2 regions of the Albibacterium indicum genome follow, and region 1 is predicted to be linked to the other one. Evidence: riboswitches for the same ligand, from Rfam matches in the RefSeq annotation. Region 1 holds a riboswitch; the other holds the start of a gene.

Region 1 (7,949 bases):
CGTGCTATAGATATACGCGATATCATCATCGATAACCAACTGACTTGCAGCAATGTCAAATTTTCTTTTAATAGATTCTGTATTCGTATCGATCACATAGACTTTCGACGGCATTTCATAATAGTCGCCACGAGACGTAACATACAGATCCCCATAAGCATCAACCTTCAACCGGTGAAGATTTGGCGCCACCTCGATCCGCTTTACTTCTTTAAAACTTTGAATATCAATAACCGAAACAGTACTTTCGTAATTTGGAGGACTGTAGCCGCCAGAGTTTGCTACATAGAGCTTGTTTCCGATGGCGGCCAGCTCTTCAGGTTGGCGACCTACCTCTACACGACGTGTTATCTCCAAGCTAGTGGTATCGATTTCTGCCACAATTCCATTGGGTGCATTCGGATCTCCCACCTGCCCCAAATAAGCACTTACATAGGCTTTGCCCTTATGAAAAGTTATGTAACGACAATTTATGATATCGATCTGTCCGAGTTTTTTGGCTGTGTACTTATCCAAAATCTCGACCTTATTGGAGTTATTGACCACTACGTATAACTTGCTCCCGTAAATAGCCAGATCATTCCCTACATCACCTAGTCCCTTCGATATTTCAGGGTTTACCTCATGGTATATATTTCGCTGATAATCACCAGTTTGAAGATTCATAAAATCCAGAGAAGCTTTATTCATATTCATATTACCTTCATTGAGAAGATAAAAACCGATAATAGAAGCATCCGGATCAGGAACAACTACTTCCTCATTTTCAGACGGTAAAGGCTGAGGGTCTTTTCTGCAAGACTGAAGGATCAAGAATAGGCCTATAAAAAAAAGTAAATTATAAACCCTAAGATTTCGTAAAAATGGCTTCATATGTTCATAGTTAATGAAAGACGATAATGACGACCAGGCATCGGAAAATTAAGGATGACATCATAATGCTGATCCAAAACATTGTTTACTTCTGCCCGGACGGTTAATACTTTTTTATTGTATTGAAGAGAATACCAAACGGATAAATCATGCGTGTACCAGGGATCGACATAGTTAGCCGGAATATTAGCTTTTTGACTGTAACGCTCCCCAGTATAGATAAAGCTGTAATTCAATCCATAGTTCGCTGCATTGAACATAGCAGTAAATGAACCACTGTGCACGGGTATGTATGGGATTTGATGATCATAATTAAACACATTCGATGTGCGATCTATCGCCTTTTGATAGGTATAGTTCAGTAAAGCAGAAAACCTGATTTTAGAGGAAACATTACCCAAAACTTTCATATTGGATTCTATGCCATTGATCGCTACCTCACCGAGGTTCATCATAGTCCACCGAAACAGATTAGCACTCGGAATAGCTACAATTTTATCACGTACTCGATTGTGATATCCATCCGCCTGGATACTTATATATTTAAAAACAGGATGATCTAACTCTTTATGAAAGGTAAACCCGATATTGTACTGATTGGTATATTCGGGACGCAAAAAGGTATTACCAATGAACGTGTAATAAAGATCATTGAAAGTAGGCATCCTGAAAATGGATTTGTAGAATGCTCGTAAACGAAAATCAGAAAGCCTAAAGGGCTGCCAGCTAAACATCATCGTGGGTGTTAACTCATTCTTATCTTCGGCAGATTGATATTTCTCGACTTCATCATTGACGTAACTAGCCAACAAACTTCCTTGAACATACAAACGATCGAGTCGAATATCCGTTGCCAGGGCCGCTAACAACGTGTGTCTTCGCGGATATGGGAAACGGTATAAATTTGCGTTAAGCATGTTATGGGTATAATCTACCGAGAAGTTCGCACGCCAGTTTTCACGAACATGAAATACATTTGCTATAGAAAAATAGGCTTCTTTTTGTTGGTATTTATTATCTAAAAAGCCCTCTGTTGTCACATACTCGGGATCAAGATAGCGGTTGTAGTCGACTGCCAATTTGGCTTTGATAGCGACCCGATACCATTCAGAAATGCTTTTATCCGCTGCAAACTGTAGGAAGTTACTTTCGTCCCACAGACGCTGAGAATAGTCGAAACGGTTAGCAACGATTGCCCCAGGCAAGCCTCTTTCGGAAGCGTAATGATAATATTTTGCCTGCCATGAAGTACTTGAATCAGGGCGACCATAAAGTGAAGCTTCAAGTCTTAATGCATTTATATCAGCATTGTGCCGCGTTGCAGTGGTGTCGTAAACACCGTTTGTATAGTTAAAATCATAGCGACCATGCGCATTTATGTATTCAGAACTAATTCTTGCACTGAGATTTTTATTTATTTTATAATCTACATTTAGTGTGGGATTTAAGAGCCCGAATGACCCGCCTTTCAATTGGAATGAAGCGTTCAAAGGCTTATTCTTAGTAAAAAGAGGTGATGTGCTAACTAATGAAATCGAATTAGCGGACGCGTATGCTTTAGCGGGCTGAAAAAGATCAGGATCTTGCCCGTTATGCAATGTCACTTCCTCCATGTTACTAAGTGATAATTTTCCAAGATCTACCTGTCCATTTTGTGCATTCCCGATAGCTATGCCGTCGTAAAATACTTGTGTATGATTTGTTCCAAGACTCCGGATATTTATGGTCTTTAGTCCCCCGATCCCGCCATAATCCTTTAATTGTACCCCCGAAAAATAACGAACCGCGTCGGCAACCGAAAGACTGTTTAAGTTTTCGAGGGTCTTTTTACTTAATGTCTGTAGGGGAACGGGTGAGTTTAATACGTTGAGGTCTTCCAAGGCGCGGATTTCAACCTCGCTTAGATGGTAATGCTTCAGAGAATCCGTACCAGCTACGGTAGGTTCTTGTGCCGAAGAAGGGAAAGCAACCAGGCTCGCATATAAAAGCGTCAGGCTCAATAATACCGTATCCAATTTGAAGTTCCTCATTTCATTTGCCTAGCACATAGCAATTGAGGAGCAAGAAGAACTAATGGGAATCACCCTAGTAATCCTTATCCCAGCTTCAATCCTCGAAAGCTATGAATATTATAAACTTTAGGCAGGTCTTCTGACTTACTCCGGGCTACTCAGTCTTCCCACCTGTAACGGCAGTGACTTTTGGAGTGAATAGCCTGTATTGGAGATTACAGCTGCGGGACAGTTTCGGAATCACACCGAATTCCCTTTTAAGTCCGATTCCAAATAGATTGGATAGGACACCAAAAGCGATGCAAAGATATCAACATTAATTGTATATTTGCCTTAATAAGTTCTTTTATTTCTTCAATCAAACCGAATAGGTTTTGCTTAGCTGCAAATTAAAAGGGAATCGTGTGAAAATCACGAACTGTCGCGCAACTGTAAGTAACCGATCGTCTTTATCCATTGCAAAATCCACTGTCAGGGGCAACCCGGCGGGAAGGATGATAAGGATGTTACAAGTCAGGAGACCTGCCTATATCGAATTGACAATGCTTTCGCGAATTGAAGCAGAAGTCAGGTATGATGCCTCTTTTATTCATTAATCTTTTGATTGGAAAATAAAAAATCAAGCTTCTCCCTACCCCTCCACTTCATTTTTCGGCGCATTACGAAGTTTAGCGAAAGAGCTTTTAACTGATTTATTTATCTTTTAACAAGCAAAAAAATGCTAACTAACAATCTTGGCTATCCGCGTATTGGTAGCAATCGAGAACTCAAAAAGGCCTGCGAGCAGTACTGGTCGGGAAAGACATCGCAGCAAGAGCTATTGCAGATCGGAAAACAAATCCGCTTGCATAATTGGCGTCTACAGAAAGACGCTGGAATCGACCTCATTCCATCGAACGATTTCTCGTTCTATGACCAAGTGCTGGATATGTCATTGACCGTCGGGGCGATACCTTCACAGTACAACAAAATTATTTTAAACGGTCATAACACCGAACTTGATCTATATTTCGGAATGGCGCGTGGTTACCAGCGGGATGAGTTGGATATCACCGCCTTGGAAATGACAAAATGGTTTGACACCAACTACCATTATATTGTACCGGAGTTTTACAACAATCAACAATTTTCCTTTTTTTCTCGGAAAATAGTCGATGAATTTTACGAGGCTAAACAGGCGGGAATACTTACCAAGCCGGTTCTAATTGGACCTGTCTCCTATCTTCTATTAGGTAAAGAAAAAGAGGAAGGCTTTCACAGAATTGAATTGTTGAAAAACCTGCTTCCTGTTTATTTTGAGATTCTGACCGAACTAAAAAGCAATGGGGTCGAATGGGTGCAGTTCGACGAACCTTTTCTGTGTTTGGATCTTAGTGAAGCCGAACAAGATGCCTATAAAAAAGTTTACAGCGAAATAAAGCGCCGGTTCCCGGGAATTCATGTTCAGGTAGCAACCTATTTTGAAGGGCTAAAAGATCAAACTCGTTTGGCATGTTCGTTACCGATCGATGCACTGCATATCGATTTATCGAAAGATCCAGGTCAACTCGATCAGGTACTGGATATACTGCCAGATCAAATGAGTCTTTCTCTGGGATTGGTTGACGGGCGGAATATTTGGAAAAACAACTTCAACGACTCATTAAAACAAATCCAACATGCCGTTGACAAAATCGGCAACCAACGTGTCATCATGGCTGCATCCTGTTCATTGCTACACTCCCCTTGCGACTTGGAACTTGAGACGAATGAACACATACTTACTTCGGAAGTCAAGCAATGGTTAGCTTTTGCTAAACAAAAAATCGATGAGATCGTCACGTTAAGTAAGCTGGCAGAAGGCTCTAAGGATGAAAGTTTGAAGAGAAAACTGGAGGATAATCAAGCTGCGATGGAAAGTCGAAAAACATCCGATCTCATCCACGACAAAACCGTAAAAAAAGAAACGAAAGAGGTTCAAAATGCGGATTTCAAAAGAAATAGCCCGTTCAGCATTCGCAAAGAAAAGCAAACAGAGCTATTGAACCTCCCTCTATTTCCAACTACGACGATTGGTTCTTTCCCTCAAACAAGTGAGATTAGGAAACAGCGTGCACTTTTCAAAAAGGGGAGCATCGATATAGAGGAATATGAACAAGCTTTAAAATTTGAAACGGAAAAGACGATCAGATGGCAAGAAGAAATTGACTTGGATGTCCTGGTTCATGGAGAGTTTGAACGAAATGACATGGTTGAATATTTTGGAGAACAACTAAATGGCTTTGTTTTTACAAAAAACGGTTGGGTACAAAGTTACGGATCTCGTTGTGTCAAGCCTCCAATTATCTATGGAGACGTGTCAAGGTCAAAAGCCATGACCGTAAAATGGACACAATATGCTCAAAGCCTAACAAGCCGCTTAGTAAAAGGCATGCTGACAGGCCCTGTTACTATTTTACAATGGTCTTTCGTTCGTGACGATCAACCAAGATCGGTTACCTGCAACCAAATAGCACTAGCTATAAGAGAGGAAGTAAAAGATCTTGAGGATGTGGGAATTAGAATTATCCAAATTGATGAACCGGCGATCCGTGAAGGTCTTCCCTTAAGAAAGGCAGATTGGCAGAATTATCTTCAATGGGCTATCAAAGCCTTTCGTGTTGCATCAACGGGTGTAGAAGACGAAACACAAATCCACACGCACATGTGCTACTCTGAGTTCAACGACATTATTCACAACATCGCCGAAATGGATGCCGACGTAATTACCATCGAATGCTCCCGTTCCAAAATGGAACTATTGGACGCTTTCACTAGTTTTGAATATCCACAACAAATTGGACCAGGGGTTTACGACATCCACTCACCACGTATTCCACTTGAAGCAGAAATGGTCGATCTTCTGATGAAAGCAAAAAAAGTAATCCAACCTGAACAATTATGGGTAAATCCCGATTGCGGCCTAAAGACCCGAAACTGGGACGAAACGAAGAAAGCCCTTGCTGAAATGGTGAATGCCGCTAAAAGTATGCGATTATCTGAGGTTAAACCCATGACAGTGTAAACCTATCGCATAGAGTCTATGCTTATATTCTCTTCGAAAAATGCCAAAACACGAAAATAAAAAATGTCCTCGTTGCATGGCTACTTTTGAATGCAAAGTAGGGAGCATCCTCATTTGTCAATGTTCGGCAATCGAGCTTAACGAAGACGAAAGAGAATATATTAAGGAAAAGTTCAGCGATTGCCTATGTGCAAAGTGCATGACTGAAATGAAAAGCGAATTTAGTTCAAACTCACTAGCAAGGAAGATTCAACAATTACTTGGTTTTAAAAAGGGAAGTTTTTAACCATGAGATTTAAAAAAATTTATATTTTTGATTTCACTAAACGTCCTCTTAAATGGCTTTAAATTAAGTAGTTTTAAAAATTATGAAAAAGATCCTTTTATCTAGCTTCCTCATATTCACTTTTTTTGTGTCAGAAGCTCAAATTCTAAATAAAATAAAAAATAAAGTTGAGGAAAAAATTGCTACGAAGACAGTTGAAGCGTTAGAAGAAAAAGCAAAAGATGATACGAAAGACAAAGGCACTGCAACAGGTCAAAAAACTGATGAAACGACCGTTGATGGTCAAGCGGCCCCGGCAATGGGCAGAGCCGTTCCGGTATTTGATTTTACAGCAGGAACAAATGTTATTTTCGAGGATAGCTTTTTGAACGATTCTATTGGCCCCATGCCCCATTTCTGGAAATCAAGCGGAAGTGGATCACTCGTCAAATTTCCGGGTGTCGACGGAAAATGGTTGTTGCTAAATGAGTTTACGACCTATAAACTGGACACGCTTATCTCATTACCTGAAAACTTTACAATCGAGTTTGATCTGTTAACACGCTCAGACCAGGCAAAAGATCTACGTGCTTTTACCTTTGGATTAGCAAAAGACAATAGCGCTTCTGGCTATGAAGACAACATCGCTACGAAAACTACCGTTCACTTTTGGAACAGCGGAATTATTAATTTCAGCACCGACACCGAAGTTTACAACGAACTGGATTTTGATCTACGCAGCCACGGTAACCGGGTAACGCATATATCCATTAGTGTACAAGGCAAGCTGATGAAAGTATATCTCGATCAGGTGAAAGTATTAGACACAGAAATGCTAAGTCCCTCGGTAGCAAAATATCTTTACTTTAATCCCTCTACCCGGATAAGTAACGGTGCACAGCTGGCAGTAAGTAATTTCAGAATAGCTCAGTAAGAAGATTTAAGAAAAAAAGATTTTCTTTTATATTGACTTTTCCGTATATTTACGATAGTATCGTAATAAACTTAAACATAATCTCTTATGGAAAAGCTCACAAAACAAGAAGAAGATGCCATGATTCTGCTATGGCGGCAGAACGGAGGTTTTGTAAAAGATATTTTAGAACTCTATCCCGAACCCAAAGTACCGTACACTACGTTGGCTTCGACATTTAAAAATCTGGAACGAAAGAAATACCTCCGCGCAAAAAAGCTTGGAAACTCCTGGTTTTATCGACCACTCATCAAAGAAAATGAGTATAAAAAAGCCTTTATGGGTAACTTTGTAAGTGATTACTTCCGTAATTCATACAAAGAACTCGTTAGCTTTTTCGCTAAAGAAGAAAAAATATCACCTGACGAGTTGAAAGAAATACTCGACATGATCCAAGAGGGCAAATCCAAGTAGTTATGGCTGACTTATTTACATACCTGCTTAAGGTGAATATCGCTCTGTCTTTATTCTACCTGATTTATCGCCTTTGGCTCAGAAACCTGACTTTCTACCGGACTAATCGTTATTTTCTAATTTTCTCCTTACTTTTCGCAACACTCTACCCTCTGGTCAACTGGAATTGGTTTGACCCCAACACTACGATAGCACCGCAAGTTGCTACCATGATACCGATTTGGGAGTATCAATATTCGGCACAACAGGAGGTCACGATTAGTGAATACCTTAATCAACTATTTTATCTGACTTTATTGGTATTCGCATTTCGATTGTGCATCAGCCTATGGGGTATCCTACGCATTCATCTCTCATCGAGTGCATCCA
Region 2 (7,949 bases), 690 kb from region 1:
CACTTAAGTCCAATTCTACAACTCTACCTTCATCGTTATATGTTATACGAGGTGAGTTTGGGAGTAATATTAAGTCTTCTATAGCCTCGCTTTCGAGGTATTCCCCCGCTTTCAGAGTAATCGTTGCTGAAGCTGACTTACTTCCGTAATTAGTTGTCCAGGTAATCGTATAGGTTTTATTAGCATACCCTTGAATGTTGATTCCTGGAAAATTCAACGTTGGTCCAATATAACCACCCGAAGCCGAGGGCCAAATCTGGGCAACAGGCGCCCCTTCGATCGTCCATTCGCCATGGTCGTATCTTGTGGTCGTCAGTAGAAATCGAGTAGAAAGTTCGGGTCGCTCATTTGTAATTGAGACCTTTAATTCATTGAATGAAACTTTTACTGTAGACTTTGTTACTTTGTTATTTTCTTTTGGATTAATAACTGACCATTCTAGCTCATAGGTCTCACCGGGTAAACCATGAAAAATAGTACGGGGGTCTTCGTCGTTGTCAAAGTATACTTTATCATCAATCATTCCACTTAGTATTGACCATTGGCCTTTTTCTTGGCCCGTTAGCGTGTCGGCGTTCAGTCGTGTTTGAAAATCTTTGATATTTGAGATATCAATTCCTGCACTGGGAATGTCGATTTCTGGGACAGGCTCCTGTTCTTTTTTACACGAAAATAAAAATATTAACAAACATGTTAATAAACATCGTATATAGAGGTTCATTTATATTGGTTTAGCGTAAACCAAAGATAATATTTGTTTGTCAAATAAAGATATGTTGTTTTATGTCTTCTTTCACTCAGCCAGCCCCTCCTTTATCAACCATTCAATCCCATTAAACGTTGACCGACTTTTATTCTTATACTGTCGGTAACGGTCAAGTTCTTCACGTACCAGAGCTGCAGTCTCTTCTTCGGAAAGGGGACTTTCGATCAATCTGTCTCGGATGATCCGCTCTTGCTGAGTAGGGGTCAGTAAGGTTTCTTCCATAGGTATGATCAGTTCTTGATATTCAAAATAGATATCACTAATTAAATAACGATAGCCATTGTCCTGTACGTCGAATAATAGGTTGAAGTGCACGGGGACATCTATCAGGGCTGTGTCTTGGTCACTAGCTGGATCAAGACTGATATAACTCAAACCCTGTAAGCTTAGTTTGCCTGCTTGCGGGTCATCTGTCAACATAACTTCCTCGGCCGACTTAAAGGTCTGCGTTATCCATGCCTTTATTTCCGAATACAAGGCATCTTGCGTTCCCTGTTTGGTTACAGTACCAGCATATTCTATTTTTCCGCTCTCCTTGTTAAAAGGTATTTCTTGAGCCTGAAGGCTGCCAATGCAGACACATAAAAAAAGGGTAAATATGGATGCTTTCATACAAACAAAATTTACCCTAATATAATAATTAAATGCAGCTCGCTCCCTAACGAGAGCTTCTTAAAATAAAATTAAGCTTCACAGCTTACGCAAGTGACCATATTGGCTATGAACTCCTTCGAAACACTTTGGCTACGTTGGTAATAAAGACTCTTGACCCCCAATTTCCATGCTTCTATCATTAACATATTGACATCCTTAACCGGCAGGTTCGACGGAATATTGAGGTTGAGGCTTTGCGCCTGATCAATGTACTTTTGTCGGATAGACGCCTGTTGGATGATCTCAAGCTGACTGATCTCTTTAAATGTTTTGAAAACAGATTTTTCTTCGTCGCTCAATTCGGTAAGGTGTTGTACACTACCATGGTTCAACATGATACTGCGCCAAATATCCTCATTGTCTATGCCTTTTTCAATCAAAAGCTGGCGCAGGTATTTGTTTTTCCGCATAAAATTACCTTTCGCAAGGCCGGCTTTGTAATAGTTGCTACTGAAAGGTTCGATCCCTGGTGACGTTTGACCTAGAATTGCTGAAGAAGAAGTGGTAGGAGCAATTGCCATTAAGGTGGTATTTCTTTTTCCGTAACCTTTTAACAGATCGGGCTCACCATAGATATTTGCTAGCTCCGCACTGGCTTTTTCTGCTTTTTCGCTGATATCTTTGAAAATTTTTGTAGTCAGTTGCTTGGCCTCCATGCCCTCGAAGGGGATCATGTTTTTTTGAAGGTATGAATGCCAGCCCATCACACCTAATCCTAGCGCACGGTGTCTTTTCGCAAAGCGATTTGCTGAAGCTAAGTAGTAATTGTCTTCTGTTTTAGCAATAAACTCTTGAAGCACGGCATCCAGAAAGAAAGTCGCCAGTCGAACCGCTCCCGTATCTTTCCATTCATCATAAAGCTCTAAGTTCATCGATGATAGGCAGCAAATAAAGGACTCGTCGATACTCGACGGTAAGGCAATCTCTGAACACAGATTGCTTGAATATATTTTCAGGTTCTTATCCTTATAAACCTGGGGTTTATTTCGGTTAATATTATCGGAGAACAATAAATAGGGTAGACCCTTTTGCTGGCGGCTTTCCAGTACCTTCGCCCAAATCTTACGTTTGTCCATATCGCCATCGATCATATCCTGCATCCAGTAATCGGGTATACAGATACCGGTGAATAGATTTTGTATGGGATTTCCAATGTTCTTGATCTCCAGGAACTCACCGATATCCGGATGGTCAATATCCAGATAAGCAGCGAATGCTCCGCGCCGCACACCGCCTTGCGAGATGGTGTCCATGGCCGTATCAAATAGTTTCATGAAACTTACCGCTCCACTACTTTTGCCATTATCAGTAACCGCACTGCCACGTTCGCGAAGCTCGCCAAAATAACCCGACGTCCCCCCGCCAATTTTGGTCTGCATGATTACTTCGCCGAGTTTATGGGTGATGCCTTCAATATAATCAGGTACATACACATTGAAACAAGAGATCGGTAGACCTCTTTCTGTACCCATATTGGCCCAAATGGGTGAGCTTAGGCTCATCCATCCTTTTTCGATCATCTCGATAAAGGGTTCGCAAAGTTCAGGCTTATAGAGTCGTTTGGCAGCTGCCATTGCTATCCGCTCGATAGCCGTTTTAGTCGTTTCTCCTTTCAACAAATAGCCCCGGTTCAGGATTTGCTGACTTTCTTCATTTAACCACCAAAGTCTTTCCATCTTCGTCAATTATATATTTTTTAACAGGAATTATGCGTTTTTTAGAACAGATCGTTTGCCGTAATACTTTTATCATGTTTTGTGTAGTCCACTGGCCGCTTTGCAAAGAAATCGTCCATGCTGTTGGCAAAGACCTCCTCTTCAAACCATACCATAGGTTGGTAGTCGCTCTCCGATACATTGAAGACCCTCGGTAAACCAATTCGGCGTAAGCTATCGTCTGCACGATATTTCATGAAGTTCAGGAGATTGGTTTTATTGACCGTTTCGATTTCCCCTCGTTCAAAAATCCAGTCAAGGATTTCTGCTTCGACCTCAATTGAATTTAATACAATGTCAGAAATACGTTTTTTCGTACCCTCATCAAAATATTCGGGAAACTCTTCTTTGATTTTGTTGACAATGTAAATACCCGCATTGGCATGAATCTGTTCGTCGACCGATGTCCAGGCAATAATGTTGCTTATATTTTTCATCACGCCCTTAAAACGTGTAAAGGACAAGATAATAGCGAATTGACTGAACAGGGATACATTCTCGATGAGGATAGAAAACAGAATCAACGAAAAAAGGTATTCTTTCTCATCTTCAGATTTGGTATGTGCCAGAGCCTCCGAAAGGTAGTTGACCCGCTTTTTAATCACCGGGACATTAATCAATTCTTCAAATTCATTGTTATATCCCAATACATCCAATAATCTTGAATAGGCCTCTGAATGCCTGAATTCACATTCAGCAAAGGTACTTCCCAAACCATTGAATTCAGGCTTTGGAAGGTGATGGTAAAGGTTTCCCCAAAAAGATTTAACAGCCACCTCTATTTGGGCAATAGCCAATAAACTTTTCTTGATCACCTCTTTCTCATTATCATCTAAATGTGAATGGAAGTCTTGGATATCGGCCGTAAAATCTACTTCAGAATGTACCCAGAATGACCGATTGATAGCCTCTGTGAAACTCAGGATCTCGGGGTATTCGAAAGGCTTGTAGTTTACCCTTTTGTTAAAAATGCTCATACTACTTTGTATTTTAATTTGAAAACTCAATTCAAAAAAGTAGGATGTACAAACGGATACGGGTGCAGGGTGTTAAAATAATACCTTTAAGTATTCATTCGGACATTTACTTTTTTTGCGAAAGCAAAGTCTAGCGAAAAAGGAAGGTGATCTGGCTTATAGAAAATTTCCTACTTACAGTTGCGCGACAGCTCATGAATTTCACACGATTCCCCTTTTTTATTACCAGTGTAATACCTGATCGCTATGATTTTACATCAAGACAAATCTATTGTTTTATTCTGTGAGCCGAACAATTATTTATCAACAATGGGTTTGTTATTCACAGCCTGATCGCTATTTGCCCTAAATAGTCCACTCGTCATGCACAATACCCACTAAGTAGTAGTTGCCGTTTACTTGTTTGAAGATCAACCGGAGCGCACGCCAGTCCATTCCGTTGTATTTTTCTTCAAAGCCGGAAAAGTGACTTTCAGTATACTGCGTTCCCGGGTAAATCTCGGCTTGGTTGTTTAGGCTATTCCCTGATGATATGGTTTCATTAATACTAAAGGTCTCGGGTTCAAGAAAATCAACATCATAGACAAACCTCTCAAAATATTCCTTTGCTGTCATATTAATCTCATCCCCCGTACCGTCAAAACTGCCCCAGATTCTTTTTTCATTGCTATTGACCGCCGAGAGAAAGTCAGCTGACGACAGTTGAACATGCGTATCGGGCTCTATGAATGCATAAGGTGAGAAGCGAACGCCTTCATCAGGGTGAATATACTGGACAAGCGCCTCATAGTTCTTGTTTTTAAAATCCTTTAGGATCTCAAGACTTAGCTGAGTCAGGTCTGTTTTGTCTACGCGCATGTTCGTAGTATCAGCTGACACGTTTGCGGAGTCAGCCTGATCGCCGCCTTGTTGGTTGTTGCGATTGTTACAAGACGCAAATAATAAGAGTGCGATGATAAATACAGGGAATGCTTTCATGCTTACATTGATTGAATGGCTAAAAATAATAAAAAATAAAGGAGCATAGAAATCTGAATGTAATTACGGACGATACACTTTAAGGAAAGATTCTTAACTTGTACCAGAAGTACAGTGGTCAAACAGTGGTTGAACAGTCCTCTAACAGTGGTTAAACTGTAGTAAAAGGACTGTTTAACGTCAGTTTAACCACCGTTAAACCACGCTTTGTTATGAACGAGTGAGAAACATCATCAGATCGATTTAATAATGAATTCGGGGTAGGTTTAATAATGAATCTAGGGAGAAGAAAAATATTAAAAATGTTTTTGATTTTTAATAAAAGGTACTACCTTTGCAATCCATAATTAGTCCTATACCTGCGGAAGTGGCGTAATTGGTAGCCGCACCAGACTTAGGATCTGGCGCCTCACGGCGTGGGGGTTCGAGTCCCTTCTTCCGCACTTGATTCCTCTCGACATAATCGGGGGGAATTTTTGTTAAATAAATAATTAACGTAAAGACAAACGTAATAGCAGCTATGAATATTTCTCAAGAGAACATCGATGACTTGAATGCAGTAGTCAGTATCGAATTAAAACCGGAAGACTATAAAAGTCAAGTCGACAGTGCTATAAAAAGTCAGGCAAAGCAAGCTAAGTTACCAGGGTTCCGTCCGGGAATGGTACCTGTTTCACATATTAAAAGAACGTATGGTAAGGCGATTTTGATCGATGAGATTAATAAACTAGTAAGCAATAGCTTAAACGATTACCTTACTGAAAATAAATTAGAGATTTTGGGTCAGCCACTTCCAAAAGAAGAGGATACACAGTATACATGGGGTTTTGAAGATGATTATAATTTCAAATATGAAATTGGTTTAGCCCCAAAAGTAGAGATTCCATTCACTGAAAAAGATACGCTTACAGAGTATGTGATTAAGGCAGATGACGAGACATTGAACTCCCGTATTTCTAACTTAAGAAAAAGCTATGGTAAGCGTTCGAACCCAGAAGTGTCAGAAGAGAACGATGTACTATATGGTGAGTTGACTCAGGTGGATGCGAAGGGTGAATCTATTGAGAACGGTATCGTGAAGACAACATCCGTACGAACAGATATCATCGATGATAAGAAAATCAAAAAGAACTTAGTAGGATTGAAAAAGGATGATGTTGTTCTGATCGATTTGAAGAAAGCGTATGATGAGAGCACTGTTGCCAGACTTTTGGATATTGAGGAAGACCAAGTGGCGGACTTAGTGGGAACATTTAACCTGAAGGTTGAAAATGTGAACCGTCTAGAAGAAGCTGAGATGGATCAAGAGTTTTTCGATAAAATTTACGGTGAAGGAACGGTAAAAACTGAAGAAGAATTCAAGGCGAAAGTACAAGAAGAAATTGAAAGCATGTTCGTTCAAAACGCAGATCAAAAGCTTCAGAATGATATGTATACAATGGGAATGGATCGTGTGAAAGCAGAATTCCCGGATGAATTTTTGAAGCGTTGGTTAAAAGCAACGAATGAAAAGTTGACGGATGAAGAAATAGCAGAAGGCTATGATGATTTCGTAAAGAACCTGAAATGGACTTTGATAGAGAACAAGATCATCAACGAAAATAAATTGGAGATCCAGTACGAAGAAGTGGTAGCTGCTGCAAAAGATCGGTTGTCTGCCCAGCTAAAAATGTACGGACAGCAGGATCTTCCTGACGAGCAATTATCACAATATGCCATGCAATTGCTTCAGGATAAAGAACAAGCAAATCGTTTGTTTGAAGAGGTAAAAGCGTTGAAAGTATTCGATCATTTGAAAGGTATCGTAAAACTTGAAAAGAAAGAAATTCCGTACAACGAGTTTCTTGAATTAAAGTAAAATTTTAGAAAAAATTTAAAAAGCCATGCTGATTCCAGTATGGCTTTTTTGATATAATAGACGTTATAACTCTGACGGTCGGGCATTTTGGCAGCTTTTGGCGTTGGATACTCGATGGCTCAGTTTTTGTAATTCTAGTTTTTTTGCTTATCCTTAATCTATATATTTATTCGTCTTAAATATTAAAACAAATCATTATGAGTATCGATAAAAAAGAATTTAGAAAATATGCAATCAAACATCACCGCATAGGTAGTCAACATGTTGATGGGTTTATTTCCAGAGTGGAAAATAAGCACGTGCCATTATCAATGACTCCATATATCATTGAAGAAAGACAATTAAATGTTGCTCAGATGGACGTGTTTTCACGTTTGATGATGGATCGCATCATCTTTTTAGGGGATGCAGTGACAGATCATGTCGCCAATATCATTCAAGCTCAGCTTTTGTTTCTTCAATCAGCAGATAATCAGCGTGATATTCAGATTTATATCAACTCTCCGGGGGGTAGTGTATATGCTGGTATGGGGATTTATGACACGATGCAATACATTTCTCCTGATGTTGCAACAATCTGTACGGGGATGGCTGCTTCGATGGGGGCAGTTCTATTGGTGGCTGGAGCTGAAGGTAAACGAGCGGCATTGGAACACTCCCGCGTTATGATCCATCAGCCATCAGGTGGTGCACAAGGTGTGGCTTCTGATATGGAGATCAACCTACGAGAGATGCTAAAATTGAAAAAGGAACTTTATTCGATTATTTCAAGGCATTCGGGAAAATCATACGAGTGGGTAGAAAAATCTTCTGACCGTGATTTCTGGATGACTTCTGAAGAAGCGAAGGAGCATGGGATGGTTGATGAAGTATTAAAAGGAAAGAAAAAAGACAATGGCAAAAAGTAAGGAAAAAGAAGTAGTTTGTTCTTTTTGTGGCCGGGCCCGAAAGGATACCATGTTGCTGATTAATGGTGATGGTGTCTACATTTGTGATAAATG

Evidence for each region. Region 1 has a riboswitch for cobalamin ahead of D3P12_RS12015 (TonB-dependent receptor plug domain-containing protein). Riboswitches for the same ligand answer to the same signal wherever they lie in the genome.
Region 2: linked by a shared signal. The riboswitch ahead of D3P12_RS14940 (ribonucleotide-diphosphate reductase subunit beta) and the one ahead of D3P12_RS12015 (TonB-dependent receptor plug domain-containing protein) in region 1 are both predicted to bind cobalamin.

Annotation. Positions count from the first base shown of each region.
Region 1 covers NZ_QRGB01000001.1:2,710,937-2,718,885, forward strand. The annotation lists gene D3P12_RS12010 (YncE family protein) at 1-873, opposite strand, end outside; gene D3P12_RS12015 (TonB-dependent receptor plug domain-containing protein) at 870-2,903, opposite strand; cobalamin riboswitch at 2,998-3,195, opposite strand; cobalamin riboswitch at 3,238-3,429, shown strand; gene metE (5-methyltetrahydropteroyltriglutamate--homocysteine S-methyltransferase) at 3,604-5,928, shown strand; gene D3P12_RS15800 (cysteine-rich CWC family protein) at 6,005-6,214, shown strand; gene D3P12_RS12030 (hypothetical protein) at 6,297-7,127, shown strand; gene D3P12_RS12035 (BlaI/MecI/CopY family transcriptional regulator) at 7,215-7,580, shown strand; gene D3P12_RS12040 (M56 family metallopeptidase) at 7,583-7,949, shown strand, end outside.
Region 2 covers NZ_QRGB01000001.1:3,395,994-3,403,942, reverse strand. The annotation lists gene D3P12_RS14955 (leucine-rich repeat domain-containing protein) at 1-688, opposite strand, end outside; gene D3P12_RS14950 (DUF4468 domain-containing protein) at 794-1,378, opposite strand; gene D3P12_RS14945 (ribonucleoside-diphosphate reductase subunit alpha) at 1,450-3,096, opposite strand; gene D3P12_RS14940 (ribonucleotide-diphosphate reductase subunit beta) at 3,138-4,112, opposite strand; cobalamin riboswitch at 4,237-4,367, opposite strand; gene D3P12_RS14935 (hypothetical protein) at 4,458-5,090, opposite strand; tRNA gene D3P12_RS14930 (tRNA-Leu) at 5,452-5,533, shown strand; gene tig (trigger factor) at 5,611-6,948, shown strand; gene clpP (ATP-dependent Clp endopeptidase proteolytic subunit ClpP) at 7,146-7,856, shown strand; gene clpX (ATP-dependent Clp protease ATP-binding subunit ClpX) at 7,843-7,949, shown strand, end outside.